Regions from separate parts of the Sporosarcina sp. YIM B06819 genome, predicted to be linked through region 3. Evidence: predicted binding sites of a transcription regulator. Region 3 holds the regulator's gene; each other region holds the start of a gene.

Region 1 (7,222 bases), on a different contig from region 3:
CTGCTGATAATTATAGCTAGCGGAAGGCAACCTAAGTTCGCTACGTCCTGTAGCAACGGTTGCATAATCGACATCCTGTCGACCCGCGGATATCACAGATTTTGTAAGGAGTTAATTGAGCCCTGCTCAATTCAAAATCTGGACGCAATTACGCCAAGGCGAAATTGATTAAAGTCAGCTACTTATAGTCCTTTGCTGTGCATGTAAAGTGCAAGGTCGATACAACGTGCAGAATAACCTGATTCATTGTCATACCAAGAAATAACTTTTACCATGTTATTTTCAAGAACCATTGTTGACAAGCCATCGATCGTTGAAGATGCAGTGTTGCCATTATAGTCTCTTGAAACAAGTGGTAATTCATTGTAAACAAGAACGCCAGCTAGTTCGTTTTCAGATGCTTCTTTAAGAGCAGCATTTACATCTTCTACTGTTACGTCTTTTTTAAGATCAGCAACAAAGTCAACTAGTGAAACGTTTGGAGTTGGTACGCGAACTGCCATACCATCTAATTTACCTGCCAATGCTGGGATAACTTTTGTTACTGCAGATGCAGCACCAGTAGTTGTTGGAATCATGTTTTCAGCAGCTGCACGCGCACGACGGTAGTCGCTGTGTGGCAAGTCTAGGATTTTTTGGTCATTTGTATAAGAGTGAACAGTTGTCATCATACCGCGCTCGATACCAAACTTATCGTTTAATACTTTTACAATTGGTGCAAGACAGTTTGTCGTACATGATGCATTCGATACGATTGTATCATTTGCAGCATCGTATGTTTCATGGTTAACACCCATAACAAGCATTGGAATATCGCCTTTTGCTGGAGCAGACAAGATAACACGTTTCGCGCCCGCTTCAATGTGCTTGTTAAGTCCTTCGCGGTCTGTGAATACGCCTGTTGAATCAATAACAACATCTATGCCAAGCTCTCCCCATGGAAGATCTGCAGGGTTTCTTTCAGCGTATACTTTAATATTTTTACCGTTCACAACTAAGCTATTGCCTTCAGAACTGATTTCTGCATCGTTAACACCGTGTACAGAGTCATATTTCAGAAGGTGTGCAAGCATTGCTGCATCCGTTAAATCGTTGATTGCAACGATTTCAATTTCCTCTTGTTGTAAAGCTTCGCGGAATACTTTACGTCCGATTCGTCCAAATCCGTTAATTGCAAGTTTCAATGTCATAATAATACCCTCCGAATGGTTTTTTATATTTTTTAAAACATTTATCCACTTTAACTTATTCCCTAAAAATGAAACGGTAATCCTAAATAATTATTATTCGATGATTAACTTCAGCATTTCATTTGCAGCACCTTCATCAGTTACCAAAATGGTTTGTTTGGGTGCACTTGCCATATAGGCCATGATTGCTTCCGCCTTACTACTGCCGCCCGCCACTGAAATGATGAGTGGAATTCGTTCCAAATGGCTCGTCTGAATACCAACTGTCCGTATTCGATGAACGACATGGCCATCTTTATCGAAATAATAACCGAATGCTTCGCCAATGGCTCCGCTATTTTGCAGCAATTGCTGTTCTGCATCTGAAGAGTTGCGTAAGACAGCCATGGTCTGCGCGTCACCAATTCCATGGAGAACACAATCCGTTGTTTCATAAAGACTAAGCATTTTCACAACGAATGGTTCATTGCGAAACGCTTTTTGTGCTTCTTCGCTTAACGACTCAGGATAATAAAACGTACTATACGTACCCCCACACGCCTCTGCAAAGGAAGCTGCGATGACATTTGCTTGTAAGCCGATATCGTCTCCGACACCGCCCCTAGCGGCGATAAACATCTGGTCAGTTGTGTCGCTGAATTTTTCGATATGAGAAGGAATCGATGCAATTGTACTCCCACCGGTGACGGCTATAATCTTGCCATCCCCAATTTTAGAACTAAATTGCTTCGCTGCTTCCATGCCCAATAAACTTTTAGCAGTAGAGTCACCATCCATATCGCAATTGCCAGCAACCACTTTGACAGAGCGAATGCCTAAAAACTCCGTTAACCTCTTGGCAATCGATGCGCGACCCGACCAGTCTTCCATTGCAGCCTCCAGTGTGCGTAACACTGACCCGCCTTCAGTCGTAATCGAGGCACCCTCTTTGGCCACATGAATTAGATTCTGTGCTCGAAGAATATCCATCATTGTTCGTGTTTCTCGTTCTGAAAGACCAGCTATCTGACCGAGTGGACGCCTCCCGATTGGACCAGACATTTTAATAAGCTTCAACATCCGGTATCTTTGTTGCATCAGTTCCATCATTTCAGGAACGAGTTTCCTTTGCGCTTCCATCATAAAGTCCAATTATTCCTCCCTTCAGTCAACAAGGACACATATCGTCCCATCAAACTGAAAAATGTCCCACATAGAGCAAAAAAAAATATTTCTAAGTCAATTGTATATCATCCTCTTTAACTTATCAACAAAAAGAATCAGTTTTCAGAATAAGCCAATGACATCAACGTAGCCAATGGTACCATACAATAATACTTCGTCATCTTTCGCAATGACTGGAATCATTAACATGAATTTCTCATGATTAACATCGTCCAATTCGATATTGACCTCGTCCCACGTAAGCGGAAAATCTTCTTGCACCAGTTTCATCATCGCCTTCGCTTCATCGCAAAGATGACAATTCGGTTTTGTATAGAATGTTACATGCATGATCAAACACCTCTAGAATATTGGGATAGCTTTAGTATAGATGAAGAACGAATGAACTGCACATGATACTACTTCATCACACACCGATTCATAACGCTACACGAAACATTCTCCATGAGTGAAAATAATCGAATAAAAGCCGATCCATATTCGGATCGGCTTACATTCGATTATTTTACTTTTTCATATCACTACGTGAGATAATATGGTCAATCAAACCATATTCTTTTGCACGCTCTGCTGTCATAAAGTTATCGCGATCAGTATCTCTTGCAAGAACTTCAATTGGCTGTCCCGTACGCTCTGCAAGAATACCATTAAGTTTCTCGCGTAGGAATAGAATACGCTTCGCGGCGATTTCAATTTCTGTCGCTTGACCTTGTGCGCCACCAAGCGGCTGGTGGATCATCACTTCCGCATTCGGAAGAGCAAAACGCTTACCTTTCGTACCAGCTGCAAGAAGGAATGCCCCCATAGAAGCTGCCATCCCGATACAAATCGTTTGAACATCTGGCTTAATAAACTGCATCGTATCGTAAATTGCCATCCCAGCTGTAATGCTTCCGCCTGGGCTATTAATGTAAATCGAAATGTCTTTTTCTGGATCTTCTGCTTCCAAGAAAAGAAGCTGTGCTACGATTGAATTTGAAACGTTGTCATCAATTCCACTACCAAGCATGATAATTCTGTCTTTCAATAGGCGGGAATAAATATCGTAAGCCCGCTCTCCACGACTCGTTTGTTCAATTACTGTTGGTATTAGGTTCATTCCATTTCCTCCTTCAAGGTACATAGTCTTGTCAGTCTGTTGAAACAACTTACGCTTCAACTGTAATTTTATCATACATAGTATGGTCAACGAAGGTCAAATATAACGCTTTCAAAATAACTATTGCAATCAGACGGCTTCATTAGTATAATGAAACTTGTCTGCTAAGGTAGTCATGAATCGTTCGTCCTCGTGGTGCAATGGATAGCACGCAAGCCTCCGAAGCTTGAAATGTGGGTTCGACTCCCGCCGAGGGCATAGTTTACCCGTCATTGTTTATGCAATGACGGGTATTTTTTTATCGCTTAAAAGGCTAGTAACCAATGTTTCCATTAGTGTTGCCACCGTTTCACACAAACTAAACAACGTCAACGCGAAACCTAACAATGTTCCCAGCAAACTATGCAACGCTCTCGGAACTAAACAACATTCCCTGCAGTGTTCACAACGTTTCACGCAAACTATGCAACGTCAACGCGAAACCTAACAATGTTCCCAGCAAACTATGCAACGCTCTCGGAACTAAACAACATACCCCGCAGTGTTCACAACGCTTCACACAAACTATGCAACGTCAACGCGAAACCTAACAATGTTCCCAGCAAACTATGCAACGTCGCCGTCCTCCCCCACCATCTCCAATAAAAAAACCGTCTCCAATTATCGATGGACGATAAGAAACGGCGGGTTCTCACTTATTTTTCATTTTCAACAAGAATTGACAACGTGCTCAATGCCTGTTCTTCATCGATTCCATCAGCTACAAGCGTCACGGATGTGCCACGCGCAATGGCAAGGCTCATAATCCCCATAATACTTTTCGCATTGACTTGCCGATTGTCTTTTTTCAAAAATATATCTGCTGTAAAACGATTTGCTTCTTGGACGAAAAGTGCTGCTTGCCTTGCTTGCAATCCTGTTTTCATTTTTACTTCCACTGTTCGCTCTGCCATGTATTCCCCAACTCCTATCTATTTGTCAGCTTCCAATGCCCCCACTACGGAGATTTTCTGCAATTTCCTCTATTTTTCTTAAGCGGTGGTTCACGCCCGACTTACTAACGGTTCCGCCTGAAACTAATTCACCAAGCTCTTTTAACGTAATATCTTGATTATCTACTCGAAGTCGCGCAATTTCTTGCAGTCTATCTGGTAATTGACCTAAACCAATCGTATTTTCGATAAACTTTATATTTTCAACTTGGCGCTGTGCAGCCCCAATCGTTTTATTCAGATTCGCTGTTTCACAATTTACAAGTCGGTTTACGCTATTGCGCATATCCCGTATAATCCGCACATCCTCGAATTTCATCAGTGATACATGAGCTCCAACAATACTTAGGAAATCCGATATTTTCTCGGCTTCCTTCAAGTAAGCAATATAACCCTTTTTGCGTTCAATCGACTTGCCGTTCAACTGATATTTATTCATCAATTCGACAAGTGCATCACTATGTTCCTTATAGATTGAAAAGATTTCGAGGTGATAGGAGGATGTTTCCGGATTATTAACCGAACCTCCGGCTAGAAAAGCACCTCGTAAGTAAGCACGCTGGCAACATTTCTTCTTCACTAATGCCGGTGATATCTCATTTTTAAACTGGAATGTTCCCGTCAAAATGAGTAGTTCCTCAAGAAGTGATTTGGCACCTTCCCGTATTCGACAAATATACACATTATTTTTTTTCAAGCGCATCTTTTTCCGCACAAGTAATTCCACTTTATACGGATACAGCCGCTTTACATTCGAATATAGACGCCTAGCAATCGCTGCATTTTCAGTTTGTACATCAAGACTTAACTGTTTGTTTGAAAAGGACAGTGCCCCATTCATTCTAATGAATGCCGCAATTTCTGCCTTTATACAGCAATCATCTGCTTCAATTTGCGTCATTTCTTTTTTTGTTTCTGAAGCAAAAGACATGATTTTTCAAGTCCCCTTTCCCGGCGACGATCACGTCTATTCCGTTTTTACAGCACTATCTATATAATCCATGAGCCAATTCGCGACTTTCCCTGGGTCATGCATCACAAGTTCCCCATTTACTAATGCGATATCCTTTACGATGATGCTTGGAACAAGCTGCTGTAAGTTCTCCAAATCATTTATAACCGGCCATGGTGCTTCCGTTTGTTCTTTCCTGCCAAGCAACGCTGTTATATCCGCACCATTCAATAATACCGCGTCAATAAAAGCCGCACCCGCATGATCGTACAATGCCTGGACATGCTCTGAGGCCGTATAACGATACGTCTCACCTGCTTGCGTTGTCAAGTTACCAATATATACTTTTTTCGCCTTAGATGCCAATACAGCTTCTCGAATTGCTGGAACAAGTATTGTCGGTAAAATACTCGTATACAAACTACCTGGACCAAAGACGAGGAGATCTGCCCCCATAATGGTATCAACCGTTTCAGGCAATGGCTCTGCTTCCTGCGGAGACATATACACTTTGCGAATCCTTCGACCATAAACCGGAATTTTGGACTCTCCTGTTACAATTGTGCCATCTTCCAGTTCCGCATGCAATGTAATCCGTTGATTAGCAGCTGGTAATACCTTCCCCTTGATGTTCAAAACACGACTCATTTGCTCGATTGCACGGGCAAAATCACCTGTAATATCCGTCATCGCAGTTAGCATAAGATTGCCAAGCGAGTGCCCTTTCAAATCCTCTGAGGATGAAAATCGATATTGAAACATCTTCTCTATAAGCGGCTCAACATCTGAAAGCGCTGCCAATACCTGGCGGATATCACCAGGAGGTGGAATATCGTATTCATCCAGAAGTCTGCCAGAACTACCTCCATCATCGGCTACCGACACAACTGCCGTCAAGTCAATATGATGACTTTTTAACCCGCGTAATAACGTCGATAATCCGGTTCCACCACCGAAGGCAACTACTTTTTTCAATTTACCGGATCGAGACATGGTGTCATCCCTTTCTCTTTTCAACATCCCGATGGGTAATGAAAGTCCGGTATTCATCCTTGAATCTCGCTCCAAAAAATTCAGCGAGCGTTACCGAACGATGTTGCCCTCCAGTACACCCAAACGCAATGACAACTTGTGATTTTCCTTCATTCTTATACTGCGGAATGAGAAACTTGAACAAATCTGTCAACTTGTCGATTAAAATCTGCGTATCACTCCACTTGAGGACATAGTCGTAGACTTCCTTATCAAGCCCTGTTTTCACTTTTAATTCCTGAATATAAAAAGGATTTGGCAAGAATCGTACATCGAATACGACATCCGCATCAATTGGCATGCCATGTTTAAATCCGAATGAAATAAAGTTTACGGTAAAGCCAGCACTATCCTTAGTGGAAAACTCAGCCATAATCTTTTCTCGCAATGCCCTCGGCTTCAAACTCGATGTTTGATAGATTGAGCGGGCTCTGCCTTTCAATTCCGATAGTAGCAGCCGTTCTTTTTGAATACCCGCTAGTGGCAATCCGCCATCAGCTAAAGGATGTGAGCGCCTTGTTTCTTTATAACGTCGAACGAGCGTCTCATCATCTGCATCGAGGAATAATATGCGAGAAGATACGCCTTCCATACGCAACAAATCATCTAGCGCACCGATGAGCGAATCGAAAAGATCGCCTCCCCGCGTATCCATGACAGCCGCAATTCGTCTCATGCGATTTTCCGATTTCATCATCAAATCAAGAAACATCACTAACAATTCAGGAGGCAAATTATCGATACAATAAAAGCCAAGATCTTCAAAGCTCTGCATGGCAACAGTTTTACCTGC
Region 2 (7,222 bases), on a different contig from region 3:
ACTATATATCAATAGTAGGCGACAATGCATTCGGGTTCAACAGCAGTTCGGTTACAGATTCATTACACATTCGTAAAATTAACGGGATATTTTGGAGTCATATCCAATGTTAAGGGGAAAAGGGGTGGAATTTGATGAATAGGCGATAAGCAGATTCGATTATGTAACAATAAACAAGGAAATTTAATAGTATACAACTAGCGAAGTAGGCAGAGTTCACCTCTAAACCAACTGTTAGGAGTGTCTAATATGGCAGCAATTACAGGTAATGACTATATCAATCGCATTGATGAGCTACACACAAATGTCTGGGTAGATGGGCAACCTGTGACAGGTAAAATTTCTGAGCATCCCGCTTTCAAAGGGATTATGAAAAGCCAAGCGGCCTTATATGATCTACAGCATAATGGCGTTAGCATGACGTATCCTTCTCCAGCAACCGGGCAACCCGTGGGTATGTCCTATTTACAACCGACGACTGTAGAAGATTTAGTGAAAAGGCGGGCGATGGTCCAGCAGTGGGCGCTGTCCAACAATGGCATGATGGGTAGAAGTCCCGATTATATGAATACCGTAGTGATGGCGCTGGCATCTTCTGTGGATTTATTGAAGGGAAAAGAGAACTGCTTTCCTGAAAACGTTCTGTCATTTTATGAGTATGCGCGTGACAACGATCTATCGATGACCCATTCGTTCATTGACCCGCAAGTCAATCGGGCACAATTCCATTTCGAGGAGGAAGGCGAGCCGATTGCCGCCAAAGTGGTGGAACGTAATGAGGAGGGCATCGTCGTCAAGGGGGCACGATTACTGGCAACTCAGGGCGGCATTACGGATGAAATTGTTGTCATTGCAACAGGTGGTGTGAAGGACGCGGCCAATGGATTCGCCTTCGTAATTCCTAGTAACAGTGAAGGTCTCAAGTTCGTCTGCAGAGAATCATTTGCTGGAGGCGATTCGACATTTAACTCTCCATTGAGCGCGCGCTATGAGGAAATGGATTCGATTGTTGTGTTTGACAATGTACTAGTCCCGTGGGAGCGTGTTTTTTACTATGATAACATCGCAGTCGCCAACAGTTTCATAGCTTGTAGCTCATTCCAGCCGTTCACCTTACATCAAGTAGTTTCCCGACAAATTGTAAAAATTGAATTTGTGTTGGGCGTTGTCCAATCCATCATAGACACCATCAATATCGGCGATTACCAGCATGTGCAAGAGAAAGTGACTGAAATCATCGTTGCACTGGAAACGATGAAGGCGCTGGTCATCAAATCGGAAGTGGAGGCCGAGCTAGACGAATGGGGATGGATGCGGCCAAATCGAACAACTCTCCAAATTGCCATCAACTACTTTCCAAGGGTCTACCCACGCTTCACAGAAATCATTCAGCAGCTAGGTGCCAGCGGACTGATGTCCATTCCGACAGAAAATGCCTTTCAGTCTAGTATTCGCAAAGATTTAAATCAGTATTTGCAATCGAAAGCAAATAACGCAGAGGAACGGGTCAAAATTTTCCGTTTAGCATGGGATTTGACGATGAGTGCGTTTGGTACGCGCGAGACGTTGTATGAACGGTTTTTCTTTGGGGACCCTGTGAGGTTGGCAGGGCAGTTGTATCATGATTATGATCGGGAGCTGTTTGTTGGGCGGGTGATGGGGGTTTTGGGGATTGATTCGACTGAATAATAAAACCTCCTTTCTTGGCAGATAGTTGCTAGGGAAGGAGGTTATTTGAGTCGTACGGAAGTGGTGTTCTGAATTTTTGCCAGTGGTAACTGATGGAATTAATTTAAATTGTCATTGGCACTTTTTTTTGAAACGAGAAAGAATATAATCTTCCTAATAACTCTTATCAAAAACCAAGCAACAAACTTGAAGGTCAAAATAGATCAGTGTATACTACAATCAAAGGTTAAATATAGTCAAAGTCAGAACGCGAGATAAGAAGGAGGAAACAAACATGAAATGTAAACATTGTGGTAAAAACGAAGCAACGATGAATTTGAGATTTCAAGTGAATCATCAAGGAATGCAAATCAACCTGTGTCACAGGTGTTTTCAAGAGATCCAAGGTCAATTGGCGTTAGGAAAAATGCCGTCATTTAACAAAGATGCACAGCATTTTTCCAAAGCAAATGGCGGCCATCAGGCACGCACACAAACAAGACAAACACAAGAAAGTCAAGGCACTGGTTTGTTAGACCAACTAGGTAGAAACCTTTCAAACGATGCCAAGGATGGACAGATTGATCCCGTTATCGGACGTGACCAAGAAGTAAAGCGCGTCATTGAGACGTTAAATCGGAGAAATAAAAATAACCCGGTGTTAATCGGAGAGCCGGGTGTCGGTAAAACAGCCATTGCCGAGGGGCTTGCCGTGAAAATCCACGAAGGCGATGTCCCTGCGAAATTGATGAACAAACAAGTGTATTTGTTAGATGTCGCTTCACTCGTAACGAATACAGGCATTCGAGGGCAATTTGAAGAGCGGATGAAACAATTGATTGAAGAACTTCAGACGCGAAAAGATGTCATTTTATTCATTGATGAAATCCACTTGCTCGTTGGGGCAGGCACGGCGGAAGGTTCACAAATGGACGCCGGGAATATTTTGAAGCCGGCTTTAGCACGTGGGGGCTTACAACTAATCGGCGCAACGACGTTGAAAGAATACCGTCAAATCGAAAAAGATGCTGCACTTGAACGCCGGTTTCAACCGATAATCGTGAAGGAACCTTCTGCAGAAGACACGATTCATATCCTAAAAGGTATTAAAGACCGTTACGAAGATTTCCATGGTGTGCGTTATTCGGATGAAGCGGTGCGTGCCTTTGTCACTTTATCACAACGATATATTCAAGACCGCTTTTTACCAGACAAGGCGATTGACTTGATGGATGAAGTCGGAGCACGTTTAAACCTTGTACAGACAGCAGCCGATTCTAAGTCAATTGGAACACTTCTCAATGAAGTGATTCAGCAAAAAGAGCTGGCAGCGGAACGGGAAGACTATGAAAAAGCGGCGAATTTACGTTATGAGGAAATTCAATTACGTAAAAAACTAGAAAAGGCAAATCAAAGTGGAGAAGTAGAACATAGGGAAGTGTCTGTTGAAGATATCGAGTTGATTGTAGAAGAAAAAACAGGGATTCCTGTGACAAAACTACAGGCGGCAGAACAAGCGAAAATGAAAGGCATCGCGGATAACCTTAACAAAAAGGTCATTGGTCAAGCAGAAGCGGTTGATAAAATTGCCAAAGCAATCCGCCGCAGCCGTGCGGGACTCAAAGCGAAAGATCGCCCAATCGGCTCCTTCCTATTTGTGGGTCCAACAGGTGTTGGTAAAACTGAAATCACGAAAGTGCTGGCGGAAGAGTTATTCGGTTCGCGCGATGCGTTAATTCGTCTTGATATGAGTGAGTATATGGAGAAACATGCGGTGTCTAAAATTATCGGTTCCCCTCCAGGGTATGTAGGGCATGAGGAAGCCGGTCAATTGACAGAACAAGTTCGCCGCAATCCGTATTCTATTTTACTGCTCGATGAAATTGAAAAAGCACATCCAGACGTTCAAAATATGTTCCTGCAAATTATGGAAGATGGCCGTTTAACCGATTCACATGGTCGCACCGTCAGCTTCAAAGATACAGTCATCATTATGACAAGCAACGCCGGAACAGGTGACAAAAAAGTGAGTGTCGGGTTCAATCAAACCGTACATGAATCCGTCAATATGCTGGAAACACTAGGGGCTTATTTTAAACCGGAATTCCTTAACCGTTTTGATGCGATTGTCGCATTCAATGAACTAACAGAAGAGAATCTACTTGAAATCGTTGACTTAATGCTGGTAGATTTACAGGCAACGATTGAAGAAAATGCTATAGACATTACGATCTCTCCGGAAGCCAAGCGTGCTTTGGTCAAACTAGGCTACGACAAACGCTTCGGCGCTCGACCACTTCGCAGAGTCATTCAAGACAAAATTGAGGATCCATTGACAGACCTTATGTTGGAAGTAGAACTTATTGAAAAAGTCCATGTAGATGTTGTGGATGAAGAAATTATTGTGAGCAAAGTGTAATGGCATCAGCCCCCTGAGAATTTACTCAGGGGGTATTTTTGTGCTTGAATCGATTAAAATAATAAGCATTTCTTTATTATGAGGAATGCGTTGTTCTTTTTTTAAATGAAAGATAAAGATGTTTATCGATAAAGTATTAGTGGTAAGGAACAATAATTTATTGCTAAACGATAAATTTGTGCTAGAATTAAAATTACAATAAACCAGTGAGGTGCTTTTTATGAAACGAGGAACAACATTATTTTTAAAGCTAGCGGTAATTCTTATTGGAACTCCGATTCTTGCTATGTGCATATTTTTGGTACCAGAGATAGCGGATTTTGCAGCACAATTGTATCCAGAGATGGTTTCTATAAAATATCTCGTTTTTACCAATTTCTATCTAGCGGCAATCCCTTTTTACTTTGCTTTGTATCAAGCCTTTAAACTGTTAAGCTATATTGACAAGAGCAAAGCATTCTCGGAACTATCTGTAAGAGCTTTAAAGACTATTAAATACTGTGCAATCATAATCAGTATCTTGTTTGTTGCAGGCATGCCACTCTTTTATCTCGTGGCAGAGATAGACGACGCTCCGGGTATTATAGTAATTGGATTGGTCATAATTTTTGCTTCCATGGTGATTGCCGTCTTTGCTGCTGTTCTCCAAAGACTGTTACAAGAAGCTATTCAAATAAAATCAGAAAATGATTTAACGGTCTGAGGTGAAAACAATGGCGATTATTATCAATATCGATGTAATGTTGGCTAAAAGGAAAATGAGTGTAACGGAACTTTCGGAGAGGGTTGGCATCACAATGGCGAATCTTTCTATATTGAAAAATGGCAAGGCAAAAGCGGTTAGATTATCAACTTTAGAGGCAATTTGTAAGGCTTTGGACTGTCAGCCCGGAGATGTTTTGGAATACAAGAGTGATGAAGACAATTCGTTGGAGATAGGTGAGTAATCGTATCGAGGTAATGCTTGAAAAGTTCAAGTTCTAGGGCAACATCAAATTGCTTTGGGACTTGATTTTTTGTTGTAGGAACGAGGCCCTGGAATGAGTGGTTCATTCCAGGGCCTCGCTTACGTTCTATAAATGAATGCCCTTGGCAAGTTTCTTTTCTTCTGTACGATCTACTACAGCAGCACCGACAATGTCTCCTACGACATTGGAGGCAGTTCCCCCCATGCCGATAATGGCATCCACTCCTGCAATTAATGCAACAATTTCAAGAGGTAATCCAAACATCGTTAGTACGGCTGACAAGGTGACCAAGCCAGCAGCTGGAACACCGGATGTACCAATCGATAGCAGTGTACCTATCACGATGATCATGAAAAAATCTGAAACGGATAGGTTTAGATTTGTAATGTTGGCAGCAAAGACAATGGATACACCCATTCGTAGGGCTCCTCCGTCAGAGTTGAACACGGCGCCCAAAGGAAGCGCGAAATTTGCCGTTTTGTCTGAAATACCGGCTTTCTTTGCTGCTTCAATTGCAATGGGAAGCGAAGCGATACTACTGGAAGTAAAGAATGCAGTTGTATACGCATCTTTTGTTTGCTTGAAGAAATTGATAACGGGCGTACCCGACAATTTCAAGAATCCTGTATAGACGAATACCCACAGAATGAGCAGACCTAAGTAGAACACCACTGTAAATGTCAGTAGTGCTTTGAAGGTCTCGAGGCCTTGACTGCCGAATGCAGTAGCGCTGATGGCGAAAATACCGATGGGTGCATAGACCAAAACGCCGCTCAAGATTTTGTAGAACATACTATTGAGTGCAGTAACCATCTTATCCAGTAACGTTCCGTATTCTACCATTTGCTTATCCGAGGAGAATTTCATCATCGAAATAGCCATGCCGATAAGTACAGCTACAAACAAGATGGCCATTAAATCACCAGCAGTGAAAGCGGCAAAAATATTTTTAGGCACAATTTGTAGCAAAACATCGGAAAATTGAGGCGTAACCGGTTTGTCGACCGTTACATTGGGCAAGGTCATGTTGTTGCCGGGAGCCAACCAAAGTGCGAGTGATAGGCCAATTAGGACGGCAGCAGCTGTAGTTAGCGCGTAATAGAGAATCAGTTTGCCACCTATCCGACCCAATTGTGTGACATTCATTTGATTCACGGCTAAGACGACCGTAAGGAAAATGACGGGAATGGCAACTAAGCTTAATAAATTCAACAGCAAGGTACCTAGTGGACTAAGAAATCCAGCGCTTGCCCCGAAGACGATGCCAATAATTGCACCAAGGATAAACCCGGTAGTTATTTTCACAACAAACGGAATTTTTATATATAGATTCCACAATGATTTCAACGGTTTATCACCTTTTCTATTAAGATTTTTGTACTCTCTATGGTAACACAAAAAAAGGTGATGGGTACTTACGAGATTTCGAAGTGTGCCACAAAGTCTCCATATGTAAGCGCTTTGAATTTGAACACTTCGTGAAGTGATTCACATATCACTGTCCTACGACTAAAAATAGAGTAAACTAAAGATAATAACAAATATAGAAAGCGAAAAGGAGAATGCAACATGTGGGTAGTCACAGTATTTGAACAAAAGATTGTCAGAATATTCGAATTTACTGATCAAGCTGAAGCAAAACAAGCCCTCGCACGTTTCCAAAAAAATGCTCGACTTTCTTTTGTAGAATAAAACCAATAGTAAATTTCATGAGAAATCCCTTTCCGAAGTGTCATTGGAAAGGGATTTTTTTTATATATGGCAGTAGCAGGCAGTAACTATCAGATTTGTTTCCAATCAGCGCCATACGGGTATACTCCTAACGACATCATTCACAAAGGAGGGGCCGAATGGATCAATCTAAGCAATCCAAGTCGGTTCGATTACTGAATTTCATAGAGGAAAAAGGAAATCGACTGCCGCATCCTATTACGATTTTCATGATCTTCACGTTAATTGTGATTGCTTTATCGCATGTTTTTTATGTAATGGGGACTGTTGTAAGCTTTGAAGGGGTAAATAAAGAAACGGGACAAATTGAGACGCTGACAGTCAAAGCGGTCAGTTTGCTTGTTCCAGAAGGCATTGCATATATGTTTTCAAATGTTGTCGTAAACTTTACATCTTTTGTGGCGCTTGGCCCGGTGCTTGTGGCCATGCTCGGGGT
Region 3 (7,222 bases):
TCTTTGTACTAATTATTTTGTTAAATCTACTTGAAAAATAAAAAAAGCCTTCCTAGAAAGAAGGCTTTACGAATATACGTAGTTGTCCCTTCTCATCTTTAGAACCACGGGGGTTCTGCTGGAATTAGCACCAGTCCTTGTCGGCAGGTTGCTGAAGCTTCATAGGGCCAGTTCCCTCTGCTTCTCTTGATAAGAATATAATATTAAGTTGGTTGAATAGTAGAAATCATCATAACGTTATAAATGGTTTCCGTCAAGCCGTCCTGGGTAGAAAGCAAGAAAGTCTATGGTAGGATAGGGATAATATGATAAACAGAAGGTGAACGAATTGAGAGCTTTTAAATATATTATTCCCGTAATGATGATTGTCGGGACGGTTAGTATCATGATGTTAAACAAGAGTCACCAAGATGTTCCACCTATGTCGCGCATTTATATTACGCTAGGTGCGATGGTTGTGAGTGGGATTATTTCTTATTTTTTATTTCCGAAAGATGAAGAAAAGAATTGATGAGAAATCGTTAGCGAGTGTGCTAACGATTTTTTAGCTTCTAGGCAGTGTATATGTTTAGCGGAATTGCTAGGGAGCAGGGCCATTTGTCTAGGTTTCATACATAAAAAGTGAAACAATTCCGTAGGTTAATCGTATAAGGAGTATGTAAAAAAATCTTTGCAATAGAAAAGAGTGTATTTAGATGATCAATTTACTTATCTTTTCAATTATTACAGGTGTTGTGTCTAGCCTAATTATTGTCCCGTTTGTGTTGAACAATAAGGAGACAAAAGTGAAGGTGACGTTTAACAGAGTTGCAGCCATTACTAGCACTGCTATTTTATGCACAGTCATCATTTTCGTCTTTTATTATGTAACGAATATGGATCGTAATTGGACGTCTTTATGGGGGCCGCTACTCGTGGTCACTTTGTTGGGGGCAATTGTGGCAGGGAGTAAGGATCGCAGATTGAAGATTGTTTTATTGTTGGGAGCAATCGCTTTCGGGGCATATATCTTAAGTGCACCTTTATTCAACGCGAATCAGAAATACAAGGCGGTTGAAATGGAACAACAGGTGGAAATCAAAGCGTTTGATGAAACCAAAACGCCTGCAAGCGTACCGCCGAAGTTTGCGCGCAACAAGATGAAGAAGGCGTTCGTTCAAGTTCCGAATCCAAGTTATTATGAACTCGGCAATTTACAAATTCAAAAAGTTGGCGATGATTTTGTCTACATCGCACCTGTTGAATTTTCGAGTCTTTTCAAGTGGTGGGCTGGTAAAACGACACCAGGCTACTTCACAATGAGTGCGACTGACTCGGCAGACAATCCGAAATTCGTGAAGGCTGAAATGGCTTATACGCCGTCGTCTTTTTTCCATAAGCAAGTGGAGCGTCATATACGGATGGAAATGCCGAGTCTTATTTTCTATGGCGATGTTCAGTTAGAAATTAATGATGAGGGGAAACCATATTATATCCGCTCATATGGGAACTTTATTACGGCACGTGACGGCTTTGATGTTCAAGGGATTGTAGTGGTCGACCCGGAGTCAGGTGATGTAAAGCAATATGCAATTGCAGATGTACCTGCATTTATCGATGGTGCCGTTTCTCCTGAGGCAGTTAGTTTGCAGAATAGTTATTTTGGTAATTACGTACACGGATTCTGGAATTCTGTATTTGGGAAAAAAGATGTGAAATTACCATCGGATGAAGGGACCGAATCGAATGTAAGTCCGATTTTTGACGAGAACGGTCATATGTATTATTTCACTGATTTCACAAGTCCGAAAGAAGGTATTGATTCGATGCTTGGTTATGCCTTGACTGATGGACGAACAGGTGAAGCAACGTATTATACGGGCAATCTGGAAGAAGCGTATATGGATTCACAAGGTGCTCTTCAGATTATTGAAAAGAAATTTATCGAAAAGAAATGGTCTGGTGAAATGCCAGTATTGTACAACTTTTACGGGGAAGCAAGTTGGTTAACGCCGGTGCTTGATTCAAACGGATTCTTGCAAAATTACTTCATCGTATCGGCTGCAAATCCGGAAATATCGGTGTATGGAAATTCTCCAAATGAAGCATTGAAATTGTACAAAGCGGCACTTCAACGCGGAGGCAATACTGTCGATGGTAATTCTAGCGCTGAAGAGGCGCAAGTAGCAGTGACTGTCGTACGTGTTTTTAAGGAACGCATCGGCGACTTTACGCTCGTCTCGTTTTTGGCTACTGATGGACGAAACTTCAGCGTATCCTCTGAAACTGCGCTGCTTTCCATTTATATCCAAGAAGGTGATCAGTTGATGATTACGTATCTAGAGACGGGTGAACTGTTTTTGCCAGTGAAGAAATTGACGAATAATAGTATGAAGTAATGATTAACGGAGTACAGGGGAATTCCTCGCGTACTCCGTTTTTTATTTGATGACTAAATATTACTCATTCATGACGATACTATCGAAGCGTAGTGCTTTTAACTTTATTCAGCAGAAGTTCAAGCCCTAGACAAAAATGCGCTGAGGCGCATTTTATTTGCAGATTAAACAGAATGTCATGTACAATTAAGTCAAAGATAGTCAAAGTCAACGGCTTATCACCCGGTATGAAAGAGGTGAAAACATGAGAAATATTTCTGATATTATAGAAGGTTATTTGAAGGCAATCATCGAAGAAGAACAAAAAGGCATAATTGAAATTAAGCGCAGTGAAGTTGCTGAGAAGTTCCAATGTGTTCCTTCGCAAATCAATTACGTCATTAAAACCCGTTTTACAGCAGAACGCGGCTATGCAGTTGAATCGAAGCGTGGTGGCGGTGGCTATATCCGTATTTTTCGTGTGCAGACCAATTCGCGTAAGGAATTGATCGAACATATTTTAGAAGGTATTCGCACAGGAGTCTCCTTTACGATGGCTGAGGATGTTATTTATAGGCTGATGGAGGAGGAAGTCATATCGGAAAGAGAATCGAAGCTTATTCTAGCTGCTATCGATCGTACAACACTTTATCAGCCGCTCCCGGAACGCGATATCCTGCGCGCGCGGATTTTACAGGCGATGCTCGTAACGCTCATATATGAGCAGCTAGACTGACTGTCAATCTAACTACAACGAGGTGATTTTTGTGATATGTGAAAATTGTAAAGAACGGCCGGCCTCCGTCATTATTACTCAAGAAAGCATGGCGGGGTCGGCCGAGCGTCATTTATGTGATAAATGTGCTTTTCATGCACAGACATTCCACTTTAATCCGAATCAGGAACCGTTGTCCATCCAGCAGTTTCTATCCCACTGGTTTAGCGGGACGGATCCATTTCAGGCGCAGCAACAAACGCGCGGAGAATCGCAAATAGGGCTGGAGTGTCCTTCATGTGGTTTGACATTTCAAAAGTTTCTCGATATCGGAAAGTTTGGTTGCGCCACGTGTTACGACACATTTCGTGGGAAATTGCCGCATGTGTTAAGAAAACTTCACAATGGTCATTCAATCCACGGAGGAAAAGTTCCGGTGTCTTTCAATGAATTGTATGCTATTAAAAAGAAAATCGAAGAAATTCGCATGAAGATGAAAGTGGCAATTGAAGCCGAGCATTTTGAAGAAGCTGCAGCTTTACGTGACGAGGCGAATACACTAAAGCAACACCTTGCCCATGGAGGTGGAAATAGCGATGTCGATTGAAAAGTTTATGCGTAATGCAGTGACAGGCTGGATGACAACTCATGGTGAGCATTCTGACATTGTTATGTCGACACGAATCCGCTTGGCGCGCAATCTAACAGGCTATCATTTCCCAATTGCATTCACGGAAGAAGACGCACTGGCGGTTGACAAAGCCGTTGCGGGTGTCCTGCTGGATATTGGTGAAAGTGAGTATTCCTATACTAAAATGGCTGAACTCCCTGCACTTGAACGTCAAGTCCTTGTAGAGAAGCACTTAATTAGCCCGCATTTGGCTAATCCCGATCGTCAAGGCGCGGTCATTTTATCGGAAGACGAAACAATAAGTGTCATGGTGAATGAAGAAGATCATATTCGTATCCAATGTATTTACCCGGGGCTTCAGCTTGAGGATGCCTACAATCAGGCGAATGTGGTAGATGATCATTTGGAAAAAGAACTTCCTTATGCATTTGATGAGGATTTTGGCTATTTGACAAGCTGTCCATCGAATACGGGAACAGGCATGCGGGCATCGGTCATGATGCATTTACCGGCGTTGACGATGACGAAGCAAATTGACCGTATTATTCCGGCAATTTCAAGGCTCGGTATGGTTGTTCGTGGTAGCTATGGTGAAGGAAGCGAGGCGCCGGGTAATGTTTACCAAGTGTCTAATCAGACAACACTAGGGAAAACAGAACAGGAGATTCTCGTTGATTTGGGGAATATCACATCACGCTTAATCGCGCATGAACGCAATGCACGTGAATTGCTATTGGCTAAATCAAGGATTGCGCTTGAGAATAGGCTTTTCCGTTCACTCGGTACGATTAGCTATGCTCGTTTGTTGCCGTCAGGAGAAGCAGCGCGTTGTTTGTCAGATGTTCGATTGGGTATTGATATGGGTATCATTGAGGATATTGATATGTCCATTTTGAATGAACTCATGATTTTTATGCAGCCTGGCTTTTTACAAAAATATGCCGATGTGGAATTATCCCAAGAAGAACGGGATATATTTAGAGCGAAACTATTCAGAGAACGACTCCATGCAGAGCGTACATCAGCTTCAGTAGAAAAAAGTGGGGAAGAGTGAGCAGGTGTTTTGCACATGTCCAACCACTTTAGTATAGTAAGGTCAAATATGGTCAAAGTCAATTTTTATAATAAAGGAGTTCTTATCTGTTCAGTGGAATACGTATAAATAGGGGGAGATTTTCGAGCAAGCTCGAAAAATTCTGGACGCAATTACGCGAAGGCGTAATTGATAAACCCTTTCGGCGGATGAGTTAACGGGTTGATCATACAGATAGAAGGAGAGGACTGAATATGATGTTTAATCGATTTACACAGCGTGCGCAAAAAGTGTTGCAACTTGCCCAAGAAGAGGCGATTCGTATGAAACACGAATCCATCGGGACAGAGCATATTTTGCTTGGACTTATACGGGAAGGCGGAGGCATTGCGGCAAAAGCGCTTGAAGCGATTGATGTTAGCTTTGAAACGATCGAACAAGGTGTGGAAAAACTTGTCGGTGCTGGGACAAAGGATGTCGGTCCAATCGTTCATTATACGCCGAGGGCTAAAAAGGTCATTGAATTATCAGTAGATGAGTCACGTAAGCTGGGTCATTCTTATATCGGTACGGAGCATATTTTACTTGCACTTATTCGCGAAGGTGAAGGGGTTGCAGCGCGTGTTTTAAACAATGCGGGAGTCAGCTTGAACAAAGCACGTCAACAAGTGCTACAGTTGTTAGGTAGCAACGACAGTACGACGGGGAGTCAAGGTGTTACGAATTCTGCATCGACGCCAACGTTGGATAGCTTGGCGCGTGATTTAACAGAAATCGCGCGTGAGGGTACGCTTGATCCGGTCATTGGTCGAAGTAAAGAAATAACACGTGTCATTGAGGTGTTGGCACGCCGTACAAAAAACAATCCTGTGCTTATTGGAGAACCGGGTGTTGGGAAAACGGCTATTGCAGAAGGTCTGGCGCAACAAGTTGTTAATAATGAAGTACCGGAAATTCTTCGTGACAAACGAGTTATGACTCTTGATATGGGAACAGTTGTTGCGGGTACGAAATACCGTGGCGAATTTGAAGATCGTATGAAAAAAGTAATGGAAGAGATTCGACAAGCCGGCAATATCATTCTGTTCATCGATGAGCTGCATACGCTTATTGGCGCGGGTGGAGCTGAAGGTGCAATCGATGCATCTAATATTTTGAAGCCTTCCTTAGCACGGGGTGAATTGCAATGTATCGGTGCGACAACGCTTGACGAATACCGAAAATATATTGAAAAAGATGCTGCGCTTGAAAGACGTTTCCAACCGATTCAAGTTGATGAGCCAACTGTGGAAGAAACAATTCAAATTATTTACGGATTGCGTGACCGTTACGAAGCGCATCATCGCGTGAAAATTACGGATGCAGCAGTTGAAGCGGCGGCAAAAATGTCAGACCGCTACATTTCTGATAGATTTCTTCCGGACAAAGCGATTGATTTGATTGATGAAGCAGGTTCGAAAGTACGCCTTCGTTCTTATACAACCCCACCGAATTTGAAAGAGCTTGAATTGAAGTTGGAAGCGATTCGATCTGAAAAGAATGCAGCTGTCCAAAGTCAAGAGTTTGAAAAAGCCGCTTCTTTCCGTGACAAGGAACAGAAGATGAAAGAAGAGCTGGAAACGACGAAAACGGCTTGGAAAGAAAAACAAGGGCAAACAGAGTCGGAAGTGACAGTCAACGAAATTGCAGAAGTTGTGGCAATGTGGACGGGAATTCCGGTTTCTAAAATTGCTGAAACAGAAACGGCGAAATTGCTCAATATGGAAGAAGTGCTGCACGAACGTGTCATTGGTCAATCGGAGGCTGTAACGGCTATTTCCCGGGCAATACGTCGGGCGCGTGCTGGCTTAAAAGATCCGAAACGTCCAATTGGGTCGTTCATTTTCCTAGGACCTACGGGTGTCGGGAAAACAGAATTGGCAAGGGCGCTAGCAGAAGTGATGTTTGGTGATGAAGATGCGATGATTCGCGTCGACATGTCTGAGTATATGGAAAAGCACTCTACATCACGTCTCGTTGGCTCGCCTCCTGGCTATGTCGGCTATGACGAAGGCGGTCAGTTGACGGAAAAAGTTCGTCGCAAACCGTACTCTGTTGTACTGCTCGATGAAATTGAAAAAGCGCATCCGGATGTTTTTAATATTCTTCTGCAAGTATTGGAAGATGGTCGATTGACAGATTCAAAAGGGCGCACAGTCGATTTCCGCAATACGGTTGTCATTATGACATCTAACGTAGGTGCGCAGGCATTGAAGAAAAATCGTTATGTGGGCTTTAATCTGCAAGATACGAGTCGCGATTATGAAGGTATGAAAGAGACGATGCTTGGCGAGTTGAAGAAAGCATTCCGACCGGAGTTCTTAAACCGTGTGGATGAAATGATTGTGTTCCATTCGCTGGAAAAAGAGCATTTACGTAAAATAGTTACACTGATGTCCACTGAATTAACGAAGCGTCTAGGTGAACAAGATATTGAACTGGTGTTA

What was found. Region 3 encodes CtsR, which represses protease genes until heat stress. Its sites were predicted from a motif close to ATGGTCAATAAAGGTCAAACA; they were not measured.
Region 1: clpP (ATP-dependent Clp endopeptidase proteolytic subunit ClpP) is a predicted target of CtsR. The motif match lies at 3,536-3,556, and genes of this name have one in related genera.
Region 2: R2B72_RS14585 (ATP-dependent Clp protease ATP-binding subunit) is a predicted target of CtsR. The motif match lies at 1,912-1,932, and genes of this name have one in related genera.

The regions. Positions count from the first base shown of each region.
Region 1 covers NZ_JAWLIQ010000015.1:60,267-67,488, reverse strand. Annotated here, with positions in the region: gene gap (type I glyceraldehyde-3-phosphate dehydrogenase) at 183-1,190, opposite strand; gene R2B72_RS11705 (sugar-binding transcriptional regulator) at 1,284-2,312, opposite strand; gene R2B72_RS11700 (glutaredoxin family protein) at 2,457-2,684, opposite strand; gene clpP (ATP-dependent Clp endopeptidase proteolytic subunit ClpP) at 2,860-3,453, opposite strand; tRNA gene R2B72_RS11690 (tRNA-Arg) at 3,640-3,711, shown strand; gene R2B72_RS11685 (HPr family phosphocarrier protein) at 4,149-4,406, opposite strand; gene whiA (DNA-binding protein WhiA) at 4,432-5,376, opposite strand; gene R2B72_RS11675 (YvcK family protein) at 5,413-6,390, opposite strand; gene rapZ (RNase adapter RapZ) at 6,395-7,222, opposite strand, start outside.
Region 2 covers NZ_JAWLIQ010000023.1:2,451-9,672, reverse strand. Annotated here, with positions in the region: gene hpaB (4-hydroxyphenylacetate 3-monooxygenase, oxygenase component) at 250-1,689, shown strand; gene R2B72_RS14585 (ATP-dependent Clp protease ATP-binding subunit) at 1,964-4,087, shown strand; gene R2B72_RS14580 (DUF2975 domain-containing protein) at 4,308-4,790, shown strand; gene R2B72_RS14575 (helix-turn-helix transcriptional regulator) at 4,801-5,034, shown strand; gene R2B72_RS14570 (dicarboxylate/amino acid:cation symporter) at 5,161-6,402, opposite strand; gene R2B72_RS14565 (hypothetical protein) at 6,625-6,747, shown strand; gene R2B72_RS14560 (AbgT family transporter) at 6,906-7,222, shown strand, end outside.
Region 3 covers NZ_JAWLIQ010000011.1:93,213-100,434, reverse strand. Annotated here, with positions in the region: SAM riboswitch class I at 90-196, opposite strand; gene R2B72_RS09195 (histidine kinase) at 329-511, shown strand; gene R2B72_RS09190 (hypothetical protein) at 696-2,378, shown strand; gene R2B72_RS09185 (CtsR family transcriptional regulator) at 2,623-3,093, shown strand; gene R2B72_RS09180 (UvrB/UvrC motif-containing protein) at 3,125-3,679, shown strand; gene R2B72_RS09175 (protein arginine kinase) at 3,669-4,757, shown strand; gene R2B72_RS09170 (ATP-dependent Clp protease ATP-binding subunit) at 4,991-7,222, shown strand, end outside.